3 regions of the Salinivibrio sp. AR647 genome follow, and region 2 is predicted to be linked to each of the others. Evidence: predicted binding sites of a transcription regulator. Region 2 holds the regulator's gene; each other region holds the start of a gene.
What was found. Region 2 encodes CRP, which controls carbon source genes, mostly activating them, when cyclic AMP is high. Its sites were predicted from a motif close to TGTGANNNNNNTCACA; they were not measured.

Region 1: a site for CRP is predicted at 1,724-1,739, ahead of cdd (cytidine deaminase). Genes of this name have one in related genera too.
Region 3: a site for CRP is predicted at 2,149-2,164, ahead of dinG (ATP-dependent DNA helicase DinG). Genes of this name have one in related genera too.

Annotation. Positions count from the first base shown of each region.
Region 1 covers NZ_MUFE01000004.1:162,929-167,221, reverse strand. The annotation lists gene BZG76_RS06470 (DMT family transporter) at 1-673, opposite strand, end outside; gene cdd (cytidine deaminase) at 769-1,665, opposite strand; gene BZG76_RS06460 (ABC transporter substrate-binding protein) at 1,865-2,605, opposite strand; gene BZG76_RS06455 (hypothetical protein) at 2,684-3,181, opposite strand; gene sbcB (exodeoxyribonuclease I) at 3,395-4,293, opposite strand, start outside.
Region 2 covers NZ_MUFE01000009.1:139,469-143,761, reverse strand. The annotation lists gene BZG76_RS12180 (YheU family protein) at 139-357, shown strand; gene BZG76_RS12175 (phosphoribulokinase) at 414-1,283, shown strand; gene crp (cAMP-activated global transcriptional regulator CRP) at 1,533-2,165, shown strand; gene BZG76_RS12165 (DUF1338 domain-containing protein) at 2,284-3,075, opposite strand; gene astD (succinylglutamate-semialdehyde dehydrogenase) at 3,086-4,293, opposite strand, start outside.
Region 3 covers NZ_MUFE01000002.1:158,265-162,557, forward strand. The annotation lists gene dinG (ATP-dependent DNA helicase DinG) at 1-2,057, opposite strand, end outside; gene BZG76_RS03280 (porin) at 2,594-3,562, shown strand; gene BZG76_RS03285 (YccT family protein) at 3,650-4,293, shown strand, end outside.

The DNA.
Region 1 (4,293 bases), on a different contig from region 2:
GTGCGGTGAGCATTCCGGCACCGAACAACATCCACCATGCCGTTGCAGATGATGGCAGTGTCCAGTCAGGCACGGCCAAGAGTAGATTAAAGGGGGTGATCAACAAAAGGAGGTAAACGACCATCGTGGTCGGTGGATCGTAGGCTGATAACCGTTTCACCATTAATGAATAGGTCGCCCAAAAGAAAGCGGCGCCTATCGGCAGTAACGTTGCCCATGTAAAACCATTTGACCAAGGTTCTAGGATAATCATCGCGCCACAAAAACCCGCAAGTGTGGCCAAGCTACGTGCAATACCAACCCGTTCACGAAGAAATAGCCCTGATCCTATGGTTGCAAACAGCGGTGATGTCATTAGTAGGGCTATGCCTTGCCAAATGGGAACCGGATAAGCGAGCGCCCATAGCCAAAGTTGGATCCCAATAACAGAAATAAACACCCGCAAACAATGTTGCCCAAGGTGCTGGGTTTTTAAAGATTGACGAATCCCCAGTTGCTTTAACCAGGGGATCATGGCCACTAAGGCAATGGCATATTGAATAAAAGCAACGGTCGTCGAAGGCAAGCCCAACTTGAAGCTAACATATTGAGAAAGGCTGTTGACTAATGCGAAGCATAAGCCTGCCGTGAGCATCCAGGCCGCGCCTTGGAGGGGATGATGAACTTGTTTCATTACCGTGACAATCCGAAAAAAGACGTACGGATAGTAGCGCAAATTAGGCCTCAGAGCGATCAGAAATCCCCGCTGAGGCCAAACGCATCATGTGGTTAAGTTGAAAGGGTCGAATAGACGAAAGGAATATCAGGATCCATCGCGTCCAATGTGGCTTGGGTATCGGTCAGATGACTCACCGTACTGTTTGTCATCTCGGCTAGCGCCACCGCCCGAATGTCGTCCCAGTGATAGCCGGCCATATTGGTCGCAATGAGCGCCACTTGAAGCGGGGGTAAACTCGGGTTAAACGCTGCATTTTCGGCATACATCCCAGAGAAAAAAGCCCCATCAGATGTTTCAACGGCCACGCCGCTGTAGTTACCCGAATACGGTGCATGACTTCGGTTCGCTGCATCGGCGGCAGCTTTGAGTAGTGGGATATCAATATCGTCTGTGAATAACTGGTGTGGCGCGTCAGTTAATAAACGTGATTCCACTCCCAAATCGGCAGGACCAAAGGACTCTGGTAAATACGTATGTAACGGTTTGGGATCCGTTTTTGGTAGCTGAATGGTGAGTGATTCTGCACCGTTTAGCTCATTCATAAACTGACGGCAATGACCACATGGGCTGTAGTTGATCGTGATATCGGTTAAGCGAGTTGCCCCTTTGGTCCACGCATGGGCAATCGCGCATTGCTCGGCGTGAATGGTTTGGCCTAGTTGCACCCCTGTGAACTCAATATTGGCTCCCAAGTATAGGGTGCCATCTTCGCCACGAACGATGGCGCCAACGTTAAACGTTGATATCGGAGTCACCGCATAAGCCGCCGCTATTGGCAATAGAGTAAGACGCAATGCGGCGCCAGATAGGCCACTTTCGGCTTCCATTTGCGCCACTTGCTCTGGTGAAAATGTCGCACCAAAGTGTGTGTCAGTTATCCAATCAGAGACAACGCGTTGTAATGCGTCGGGCAATTGTGTCAGTGCATCGGTTAGTGCAGTTCGCATAGCATCACTTCTTAGTCATTAACGGAGGCTCAGTGTAGGGAAGCACCTCTGATAATTATGTGATTAGAGTCACGCATAATATGCAAGACCGATTTCGTTGCTGAAAGTTAGAGTGACATCAATATTTTTATGCTTAAAATGCAGTCGCTATGAACGCTATGAACGCTATGAACGCTTTGATAGGCGGTGGTGGCAGGGATTATTCAGGTTGCCAGTCCACGTAAGGGCGATGAACTTTTCGATAAGCTTTCTCCAATTGCCCACTGTTGCGAAGGCGAGTAATCAATGTCGTTAGGTAAGCATCAATTGGCTTTCCTTGCTCGCCTTTGGGAATCACAAATACATCTTGTAAGTCGGCAAAGTGCGCACGATGAATATGTGTTAATCCCAATTGTTTAAGTATCATGTCGGCCTCTTCCTGAGCCCAAACAAAGCCATCAATACGACCTGCTGCCAGCCGAAGCAATGACTGTTTGATACCATGAGAGCGTGCAACGTTAAACGGCATGTAATAAGGCACGGCTTCTATGTTATAGCGTTCCGGTTCGGCCCAAAGCTCATCGACAGGTAACGGATTATTCTTATTTGTGTATAAAACATGGGTAACATCACCAAATGATTCGCGACTAAACGCAAACGGTAGATCGGTAACAGTACTCGGAGGGCGAACGGCAGGTAACATCATATCTGCACGGCCTTGTACGATGCCATTAATCGCACGATGAATGGGAAATACCTCGATCTCAATGTGAGTATTCGGGTCTTGGTCATCAAGAAAGTGAACAAAATCGACGAAAGGGCCTGATTGGTCAAGGTTGATCAGGCCTGGAAGCTCTCCCATATATAGCTTGATGACGTGGTTGGACTCGCTTCTAGCAACAGCCGATAAACTAATAAATATAGATATCATGGCGGCAATAACAATTGATCTGGCGAGCATGAACCTTCCTTACTGACTCGAATAGGCACGTGACTTAGCTTGTGTATTTCAGCGCCCAAAAAACATCAAAGCTGTGCACTAGGTGAGTAACGCAGTAATGCCAATAATGAGGCTTGCGGTCGCAATCAACACAATAAGCGGTTTTGTAATGCTAAAAGAGGGATCCCCTAATGCCGGTGATTGCGTTGCCGGAGGTGGGGTGAGATCAGGTTGATTTTCCGCCGGTGTGGTTGGCCGTTGCGCAAAGGTTTGTTGGGGTAAAGCAACACGAAAACCAAACTCGCCAACCACGTCAAAGGGCAAGCACTTTTTACCGTTGCGGTAAGACTTAGCCATGAGCGAAGTGACCACACTTTGGTGTTGTGCAAAAGAACTGTCGGGTAATGCGACTTGTTTAAACAAGGTGCGACTTGACAACACCTCGCCTGCGTAATAACAAAGCATTTCGAGCATTCGTGATTCTTCATACGACAAAACCGTGATTGCCTGATCCGTCCAATACAGTGTGCGGCTCTCTGGCTCAAAATCTACTTCAGGAAAACGGTAACAGCGTGTATTTACTTTTGTTGTCATCATCAAGCCCACTCCAAACGACAGCTTTTATAAAAGTGTGGACTCAAATCACAGAACTGCAACTCGTTAGCATGTCTTTTTTGGGTCTAGTTATGCAGGCATGATGTTGAATTTTCTGATTTTATAAGGAATAACAATAGATTAAAAAAAGCACAACCGCTATGGCGCCATAACGGTTGTTGAACCTATCGAAAAACACGACATCGTATATCGAGGCTAACCGACTAATGATTCGACGTAATGGTAAACCGCTTTTAAGATACGGACCTTGTGCTCATCCGCCTGATGATGATCCGCCAGTTGCTGTAGGTTGTCCATGTACGTGGGAAGGTGTGTTTCAAAATAATCGCGGCGGTGCATAAACCATTTTTTTTGTTCATCGTCAGTAAGTGTCCACGGATAGTTGCGGGCACGATAACGAAACAACAGAGGTTTGATGCGCCAATCGTCGACACTCAAGTCAATCCCGGCAAGGTTTTCTGGATCTTGCGCGCGGATAATGTCCATCGCGCTGCGATCACTTTTTGAAAAAAAGCCAGCATACAGTGCGTTATCAACATCTTGATTGTCAAAGGGCTTGGATTGCGCGAAGACAGCCACCAGCTTCTCTCGGATTTCGGGCGCCGCCTTTAGTGCTTTAAGATGTTGAAGACATGCTTCTCTATCCACGCCAAGACGCGCGGCATCGTCAGGACGAAGTACTTTGGCATCGGCTAAGACCGGGCATTTATTGATATGGATAAGCTTTAATGGTGCCGGCAATTGGTCGTCACTCAATGCTTGACGAGGAGTATATAAACGCTCACGGAGGGCATCGGCATCAAGCGCGAATAAAGGTGAAGGATCGCGGGCAAGATCAACGGTGATCACGGCATTGGGGTTGTCAGGATGCCATGCCACTGGCACAACCCAACTGGTGTTGCCTCGCTCGGTGCCAAACATACCTGAGACATGTACCAGTGGTGTCATGTTGACCACGTCAATCAGGTGCTTAATTTTATTCTTATGGCGGTGAGTGAGAAGGTAATCAAACAACCGGGGTTGCGCGGCTTTCACTTTTTTCGCTAACTCAATGGTCGCGTGCACATCCGCCATGGCGTCATGCGCATCACTGT
Region 2 (4,293 bases):
CCACGCAAAGCAAAAAAGACCGACGCACATTGATCTACTGCATTGTGTTGAATGATTGGGTAAAATGCGAGCTGATTCACAATATCAGCATCAAGCACCCTAACGTCTCAGCCATAAATCAACAAAAGGTGATGTAGTATGATGGTTCCTTGGCAATCGGTCCCTGAGGAAACACTGACTCGTTTAATCGAGCACTTTGTGTTACGGGAAGGAACCGATTATGGTGAGCAGGAAGTCAGCTTTGCACAAAAAGTGGCGGATGTTCGCCAACAACTGCAATCCGGCGACGCCGTGATTGTGTATTCTGAGTTGCACGAGACAGTGGATATTCGTCGTAAGGAAGCACTCAGATCTTAGCATCGCTGTACGCAATAAACAGCGATACACATTCAGACTGAATGACAGGGCGCGTCATGTCGGCTAAACATCCAATCATCGCGGTCACCGGCTCTTCAGGAGCAGGGACCACCACCACGTCCGAAGCATTCCGTAAGATGTTCCAGATGATGAACATCAAAGCGGCGTGGCTAGAAGGGGACAGTTTCCATCGCTTTACGCGACCGGAAATGGACGTCGAGATCCGTAAAGCACGTGAGCAAGGACGGCACATTAGTTACTTTGGCCCCACCGCCAATGATTTTCCGCGATTAGAGCAGTTTTTCCGTGAGTACGGTGAACTCGGCACAGGCAAATATCGCCGCTACTTGCATACCTTTGATGAAGCGGTGCCCTACAATCAAATGCCAGGGACCTTCACACCATGGCAGGATTTACCCGACAATACCAACGTACTATTTTACGAAGGCTTGCACGGCGGTGTGGTTGATGGTGAGGTCAATGTCTCCCAACATGTCGACCTATTGATTGGTATGGTCCCGATCGTCAACCTTGAGTGGATTCAGAAATTTGTCCGCGATACCCGCGATAGGGGCCACTCACGCGAAGCGGTCACCGACTCAATTGTGCGGTCGATGGACGATTATTTGCATTATATTACGCCGCAATTCTCACGCACTCACATTAACTTTCAACGGGTGCCGACGGTCGATACCTCCAACCCACTGAACGCCAAAGGCATTCCTTCGTTGGATGAGAGCTTTGTGGTGATCCGCTTTCGAGGGATGAAAAACGTCGACTTTCCTTATCTGCTGCAAATGATCACGGGGTCTTTTATGTCACGGCATAATACACTCGTCGTGCCAGGCGGTAAGATGGGCTTTGCGATGGAACTTATCATCCGTCCATTGATTCAGCAGCTAATCGAAAAAGGCAAGATTGGCTAGGGCGTAGCGCATCTATCGTGTATTACTTCTCAAGCCGTGATCTTAGCCACGTTTTTGCCAGGTTTTTAGGCGGTTGGCCTAGATCAAAATCAAGAAATTGCTAACAAAAAAAGATACACTCTTGTTAACATACAGTGAGCTTGTAGCCCGCGCCCAGACTTCGTATTCTGTGCATAGATCTGGTGGGTTACCCCTCAGACAAAGATAGGACGTTGTTGCCGGGCAACACATGCAGAGGAAATAAGTTATATGGTTCCAGGAAAACCTCAAACAGACCCTACACTCGAGTGGTTCCTTTCACATTGTCACATCCACAAGTATCCGTCTAAAAGCACGCTGATTCATGCAGGCGAAAAAGCGGAGACCTTGTATTACATCGTGAAAGGGTCTGTCGCCGTTCTAATCAAAGATGAAGAAGGCAAGGAAATGATCCTGTCTTATCTTAACCAAGGTGATTTTATCGGTGAGCTAGGCCTTTTCGAAGATGATCAGGAGCGTACCGCTTGGGTTCGGGCTAAGTCTCCTTGTGAAGTGGCAGAAATCTCATTCAAAAAGTTCCGCCAACTGATCCAGGTTAACCCTGATATATTAATGCGTTTGTCCTCACAAATGGCGCGCCGTTTGCAAGTGACCAGCCAAAAAGTGGGGGATCTTGCCTTCCTGGACGTCACGGGCCGTATTGCGCAAACCTTGTTGAATTTAGCGAAGCAACCCGATGCCATGACGCACCCTGATGGCATGCAAATTAAGATCACACGTCAAGAAATTGGCCAAATCGTTGGGTGTTCGCGTGAAACCGTGGGGCGTATTCTTAAAATGCTGGAAGAGCAAAATCTTATTTCAGCCCATGGTAAAACCATCGTGGTATACGGTACCCGCTAATCACAGCGCTCTCTGTATTCCCAACCGACGCCCTGGCGTCGGTTTTTCTTTTTAAAACAAAAAAAAGGAAGAGCGAACTCTTCCTTAACTGTGTATGCCTCGTTATATCAGCTATTTATTAGTGCGTGCTCTCAAAAATTTTATCCGCTGAAGCGGCAACAAATCCCTGGTACAACTCACCGTTGGGCAACACATAACGCTTAGCAAACTCATAAAACCCACCTGGAATGGTTTGCGTGCCATCAGAGAAAACAACAGCGACACGGTCAGCCATGGTGGAGGATTGCTCCAGATAAACGGATGCGTCCCCTTTTACTTCACCACCCGCTTCGTTAATTGCAAAGCCATTGTCTCGCAGCTTTTGATTAACCGATTGGCAATGATCATGAGCCTTTAACTGATTGACACTCACCGTGAAATGATTCGCACCATAACCGTGCGCGGCTACCCAGGACGCGTATTCACTCTCCTCAGCAAGCGCTTGATAGGTGGCGCTATCGATGTCCCAAAGCCGCCCCTGATGAAGAAAATCGCTCCCTGTTAGTGACGACGCATCGACTTGTGCCACCAGCTTGTGAACAATGGCTTGCAGCGCAGGCGAGCATTGCTCGACCATCAATTCACTGATAAACACTTTCGGCATCAAAGGATCGGGGTGCTCGAAATGGCAGGCATTGAGCTTTTTCGCTTCAAAGGTATAGTCCCCTTTTTGCTGATAGCCTAGCGCCAGGAAGGGGCGCGCCAAGACCTCAAGCCCAACCTTGGGCAAACCAAATGTCCGCAAGGCAATATGATCATTGATTAAAGGCTGCCCTTCTTCGAGCAAGGCATGTACCTGATGTGCCGATGGGCAAAGACGGTTAATATAGTCTTGCCATAATTTATCGAATAACGCTTGGCCACTGTCCATGTTGGTCTCCTTAATCTTGTTGAGTCGGAATACCGGGGGCGAACGTCTCAGGCAGTACCACCTGCTCCCCTTCCATTGATGCCATGGGATAAGCGCAATAATCGGCGGCATAGTAAGCGCTTGGACGTAAATTACCCGACGCACCTGGCCCGCCAAATGGCGCATCACCGCTTGCCCCTGTCAACTGACGATTACGATTCACAATCCCTGCGCGAATATGATCGAGGAAGTATTGCCATTCGCCCTCGTCTTCACTGATAAGGCCTGCCGACAAACCATAGCGGGTATCATTCGCCTTCGTGATCGCATCAGCCATATCCTGATAGCGCTGCACTTGTAGTAGCGGACCGAAATACTCTTCGTCGGGTAACGCTTGAATGCCACTCACATCTAAAATCCCTGGAGAAATCACCGCATCGTGTAAATGCTCGCACTCTATGACGGGGGTTGCTCCCAGATCGATCAATTTTTGTTGTGTGGCCAAAATCCCCTCGGCGGCAGCCATTGAAATTTGGGCGCCCATGAAAGGTGCGGGATCATCAAACTGTCCGCCCACTCGCACGGTTTTGGTCCATTGTGCTAGGCGAGTCAAGATCTTGTCACCCACTTCTCCCTCAGGCAGTAGCAGGCGGCGTGCACACGTACACCGCTGACCGGCACTGAGGTAGGCCGATTGAATAATGGTGTATACGGTGGCGTCTAAATCACCGAACTGATCACTCACCACCAAGGGGTTATTGCCCCCCATTTCCAGCGCCAGCATTTTATCGGGCTGGCCAGCAAACTGACGATGAAGAATATGCCCCGTATTGGCGCTACCGGTAAACAATAAACCGTCAATACCGCGCGCTTGGGCCAGCGCCTCACCGGTATTGCGCCCACCTTGTACCAGGCTGATCAGTCCTTGCGGTAATCCCGCTTCGAGCCAATAGCCCAAGGTCTTCTCTGCGACTTTTGGCGTCAGCTCAGAGGGTTTAAATACTACGCTGTTGCCCGCCAATAAAGCTGGAACAATGTGGCCATTAGGTAGATGCCCAGGGAAATTGTAAGGCCCGAATACCGCCATAACGCCAAGTGGACGATGGCGTAATACCGCTTGGGTGCCATTGACGTCTTTTTCACGTGAGCCTGTTCTTTCGTGGTACGCGCGCAAGGAGATCGCCACTTTGCCTACCATGGCCCCGACTTCGGTTTTGGTTTCCCACAAGGGTTTGCCCG
Region 3 (4,293 bases), on a different contig from region 2:
CGTTTGAATGGCGGCAGCGAGTCGAGTAAAGATTGGCCATATCTGCGGGTGATAATGCGCCGGTCAAGAAGCACTACCTTACCAGAATCTTCCTCTTTGCGCAGTAGACGACCGACTGATTGCACCAGCTTTTTACTCGCTTCTGGGACCGCGATTTGTAAAAACGGATTGCCACCGCAGCGTTCAATATACTCCGCGTGAGCTTCTTCCACTGGAGAAGTGGGGACCGCAAAGGGAATTTTCGTAATAATGAGATTAGTCAATAAGTTACCGGGCAAATCTAAGCCCTCGGAAAAACTGCCGGTGCCAAAAATTATACTGGTTTTGTCCGCACTGACTGCTTGCTGATGGGCCTTTAATAGCGCCGTGCGTGATTGTGTGCCCTGACAGAGCAGTTGCCAGCCGCGTTGTGTGACCGTTTGCTCAATGGCTTGGGTGACTTGTTTCATCTGCCAATAAGAGGCGAACAATACCAAGGACGCTCGCTCGCCCTCTAGGTGCTCAATAATTTTCTCGCTCAGCGCCGCCGTAAAGGCACTGGCTTGCGGCTCACAAGGCATAGTTGGGATCACCAAGCGCGCTTTATTGGCGTAATCAAATGGCGAGGGTAAGGCTAAATAACGCGAACCGTCGCTTTCACTGAGTCCGACTTGGCGGCAAAAATAGCTAAAGCGATTCAGGGCGCGCAAGGTCGCAGAAAACAGTCCAACCCCGGCGGCGCGAGACCAGAGCATTTGATCCAGACGCCAGCCTACTTCTAAGGGAGAGACATGCACCCAAAGATCCCCCTCGCGCTCACGGCAGGCTTGCACCCAACGGGCAAGCGGTGCGCCTTTATCGGCATTCGGTTGGGCCATTAAGGTCCAGACTTTTTCTAAATTTTCTAACCGTTGGAGGAAAAACGCGGTTTCGGCGAGCGCCGGATCAGCCAGTTTGGCAGAAATGTCATTTTCTTTCAGACGCTCATTGATCAAATCATGGATCTTTCCCAATGCCTGATGGGCTTTTTTGCTCGCGGTTTTAAGCTGTTCACTGGGCGCAATCAGGGCTTCGGGCAGTTCACCGTCGGCAAAGCGATAACAACCGTCGTCGTTGAGCGACAGTTGACTGAGCATGTTTTTTGCCTCGCGTAACCCTGGGATCAGGGTTTGTATCGCCTCGAGTAAGCTATCAACAAAGCGGTGTGCGCGCGTCATATCCGCGGTATTTCCCAACTTGGTAGCGGCTTGGTTCAGCTTTTCTAGCCAACCGACCACGCCGAGCAAACTGGCACTGGCCGCTGAGAAGTCACGCGCCACCGTGGGAAGGTGGTGCGCCTCGTCAATCATATACAGGCACTGCTCTGGCTCGGGCAAGATCACCCCGCCGCCGAGTTCGAGATCGGCGAGCAGCAAGCTGTGATTGACCACCACCACATCGGCTTTATCCATTGCCTCGCGTGCTTTGGCAAAGGGGCAACCACGGTGAGCGGGCAGGCCAGCATGGCAGGTGTGTTTGTCAGAGGCGATCGCTTGCCATAGGTGATCGGCAATCGGTTTGGGCCAGCTGTCGCGGTCGCCATCCCATTTTCCTCGACTCAGGGCAACGTAAAGATCATTCAGCAACAATTGCTCGCTGCGCTTGGGTTTTTGAGCAAATAGCGCCCCTTGGATGCTCTCGGTCTCTGCCACTGCACTCAGCTTGTGTGCACAGCAATAGCGCTGCCGCCCCTTGGCCAAGATAAAATCAAACGGCTTGGGGCAGATACGATGAAAAAACGGGATATCTTTATCGGCGAGCTGCTCTTGCAACGCCACGGTTGCGGTCGACACCACCACTTTTTTATTGTTGTTAAGCGCAAACGGAATCGCGCCCATCAAATACGCCATTGATTTGCCCACCCCAGTGCCGGCCTCGGCCACCAGTAGCCGACGCTTGGGGTCATAATCACCCGCCAAGGTTTTGGCCAGCTCTGCCACTAAATAGTTTTGAGCTTTGCGCGGAATAAAGTGGGGAAGTTGGTCTTGTAGCGTCTGGTAGCACGCGCGAATGTCTGATTTTACGGCAGGGCTGAGCATCAACAGGTCCGAGTAGTAAAGGATAAGCCCCAGTATAACACGGGGAAAAAACGTGAAAACGATCGCGAAATGTAAGTTTTCCTTACAGATATGAGATCTTGGTCACGAATTTAATTTGAACCATTCGCTGCTATCTTGCTGATCTGCCGTTTGATTAACAAAAAGCCGTATTTAAGCTATTGATTAGTTTTTTATTCTAAAAATTAAATAATAAAAAGCAGTAGTCAGAATTTTATATCGCAAAGAGTTGTTGTTAAATTTCATCAACGCACACTGCTAACGAGGTTTAAACTGTGATCTTAGTTCATTAATGTTTACTATCTGTTTGTTTTTAAGTGTTTTTTGTCTATTTTGTAATGCGCTTCCAGCCAGTTGACAGAACCTCAAATGTTCTGCACGATTAGCCACGAAGTTTCAGTGAACTGGCATTTTGTGCTTCGCAGCGTTTGCTGCTGGTAACAGAGTGACAGTCACCATAAAACAGAGTTCCATGAAGGAACTCATAATGACTAAATAGAAAAGGCAGTGGATTAACCATGAAAAAGACTATTCTAGCAATGGCAGTACCAGCTCTGCTGGCTGCTGGCTCAGCATCAGCAAGCATCAACCTGTATGACGCAGAAGGCGTGAAAGTAGACGCATCAGGTGCTGCTGAAGTTCAGTACATCCAAGACATCGGTAACAACCAAGACGGCAAATGGCGCTTGGACGATGGCGATTTCGCTATCAATACTGAAGTAGCGGTTTCAGACAAGCTTTCTGTCATCGGTGCAATGGCGTTTGAATTCGATAATCTAGACGCAGACAGCAATACCGATGAAAACCGCGGTGATGTTGAAAACGACGAACTCTATGTCGGTTTTAAAGGTGATTGGGGTCAGTTCACTGCAGGTCGTCAGTACCTATTGATGGATGATTCAGGTATCACTAAAGATTACGAGTTGTCAGTAAATAGCTTTGGTGTAGATATCGAACAAGCTGCTCAAGTTGGTAAGTATATTTATGATGATGGCTCTCTCTACGGTGCAGTGACTTACACTGACTACAGTGAAGGTGATGATACTACTGACGATCAAACAATCTACGAAGGTCGTTTAGGCTATCGTTTCGCTGACGTAGATGCGCGTGTTTACTATCAGTTGGCTGAAGATTTGAACCGTGTTGCTGATGCAGATACTGAAGCTTATAACTTCGAAATCGAATACGCAGGTATCGAGAACGTCGGTATCGCTGCATCATATGGTCGTACTACCGATAAAACTGGTACCACTGATGTAGATACTGATTATGTATCTCTTGCCGCTGATTACACCATGGGTAAAACCACCTTTGGTATTGGCTACGATAACCAAGATGTTGACGGTGAAAGCTCAGATCTTAACGGTTACTACGCTAACGTGACTTATGCACTGCACAGCAACGCGCACGTGTACGCAGAAGTTGGCGACAGCGACGGTGATGACCAAGACTTTGGTTACGTAGCGGGTATGGAAGTTAAGTTCTAATTGAGCTTAAACCCTATTGCTAAGTTGTAGCACTGATTATAAAAGCCGCCTTAGGGCGGCTTTTTTCGTCTTACCGTTGGAGTGACAATGAAGAAGTTAACAAAAGCCGCATTGGTACTGGGTGCACTGATGGCATCAAGTACCATTCATGCAGCGGAAATTACCTCCGCCCGTCATATTGAATTTTTGGTGGTGGATGGCAGCAAAGTCAGTTTTGACAACTGGGCGCCGCAGCAGACCATTGAACTTGCTAATGGCACCCACCAGTTGGTGATGCGCTTTGATGGCGAAGTAAAGCGAGGAAGTAAAGAGGTGATTTTTACCTCGCGCCCGTATTTGTTTGAGCTGGACGTTGATGGCCGCGATGCCACCATTAACATTGATACCAACCTAAGGGTGAAAACCCAAGCGACCAGCTATTTTGATGATAACCCACAATGGCAGGCTGAGTTTGATAATGGCGAGGTAATGCCGTTAGAGGCCGTCGAGCTTAAAGGTGATGGCTTTGGCGCCTACGCCGATATGGAAGCGCTGGTGGCCGAGTACAACCGCGAGAACGGTATTATTATCGACCAAGGTGAAAGCAAAAACCTTAACGACGTGTTAGTCGAGGTGGACGACCAAGGACAAGCCTCTATTAAAGGCGATGCCTTGTCGCAGCTTAAGCTTTGGTACACCAAAGCCAGCGACCAAGAGCGTAAAACCTTCCGTCGTTGGATCATTGATCAAGA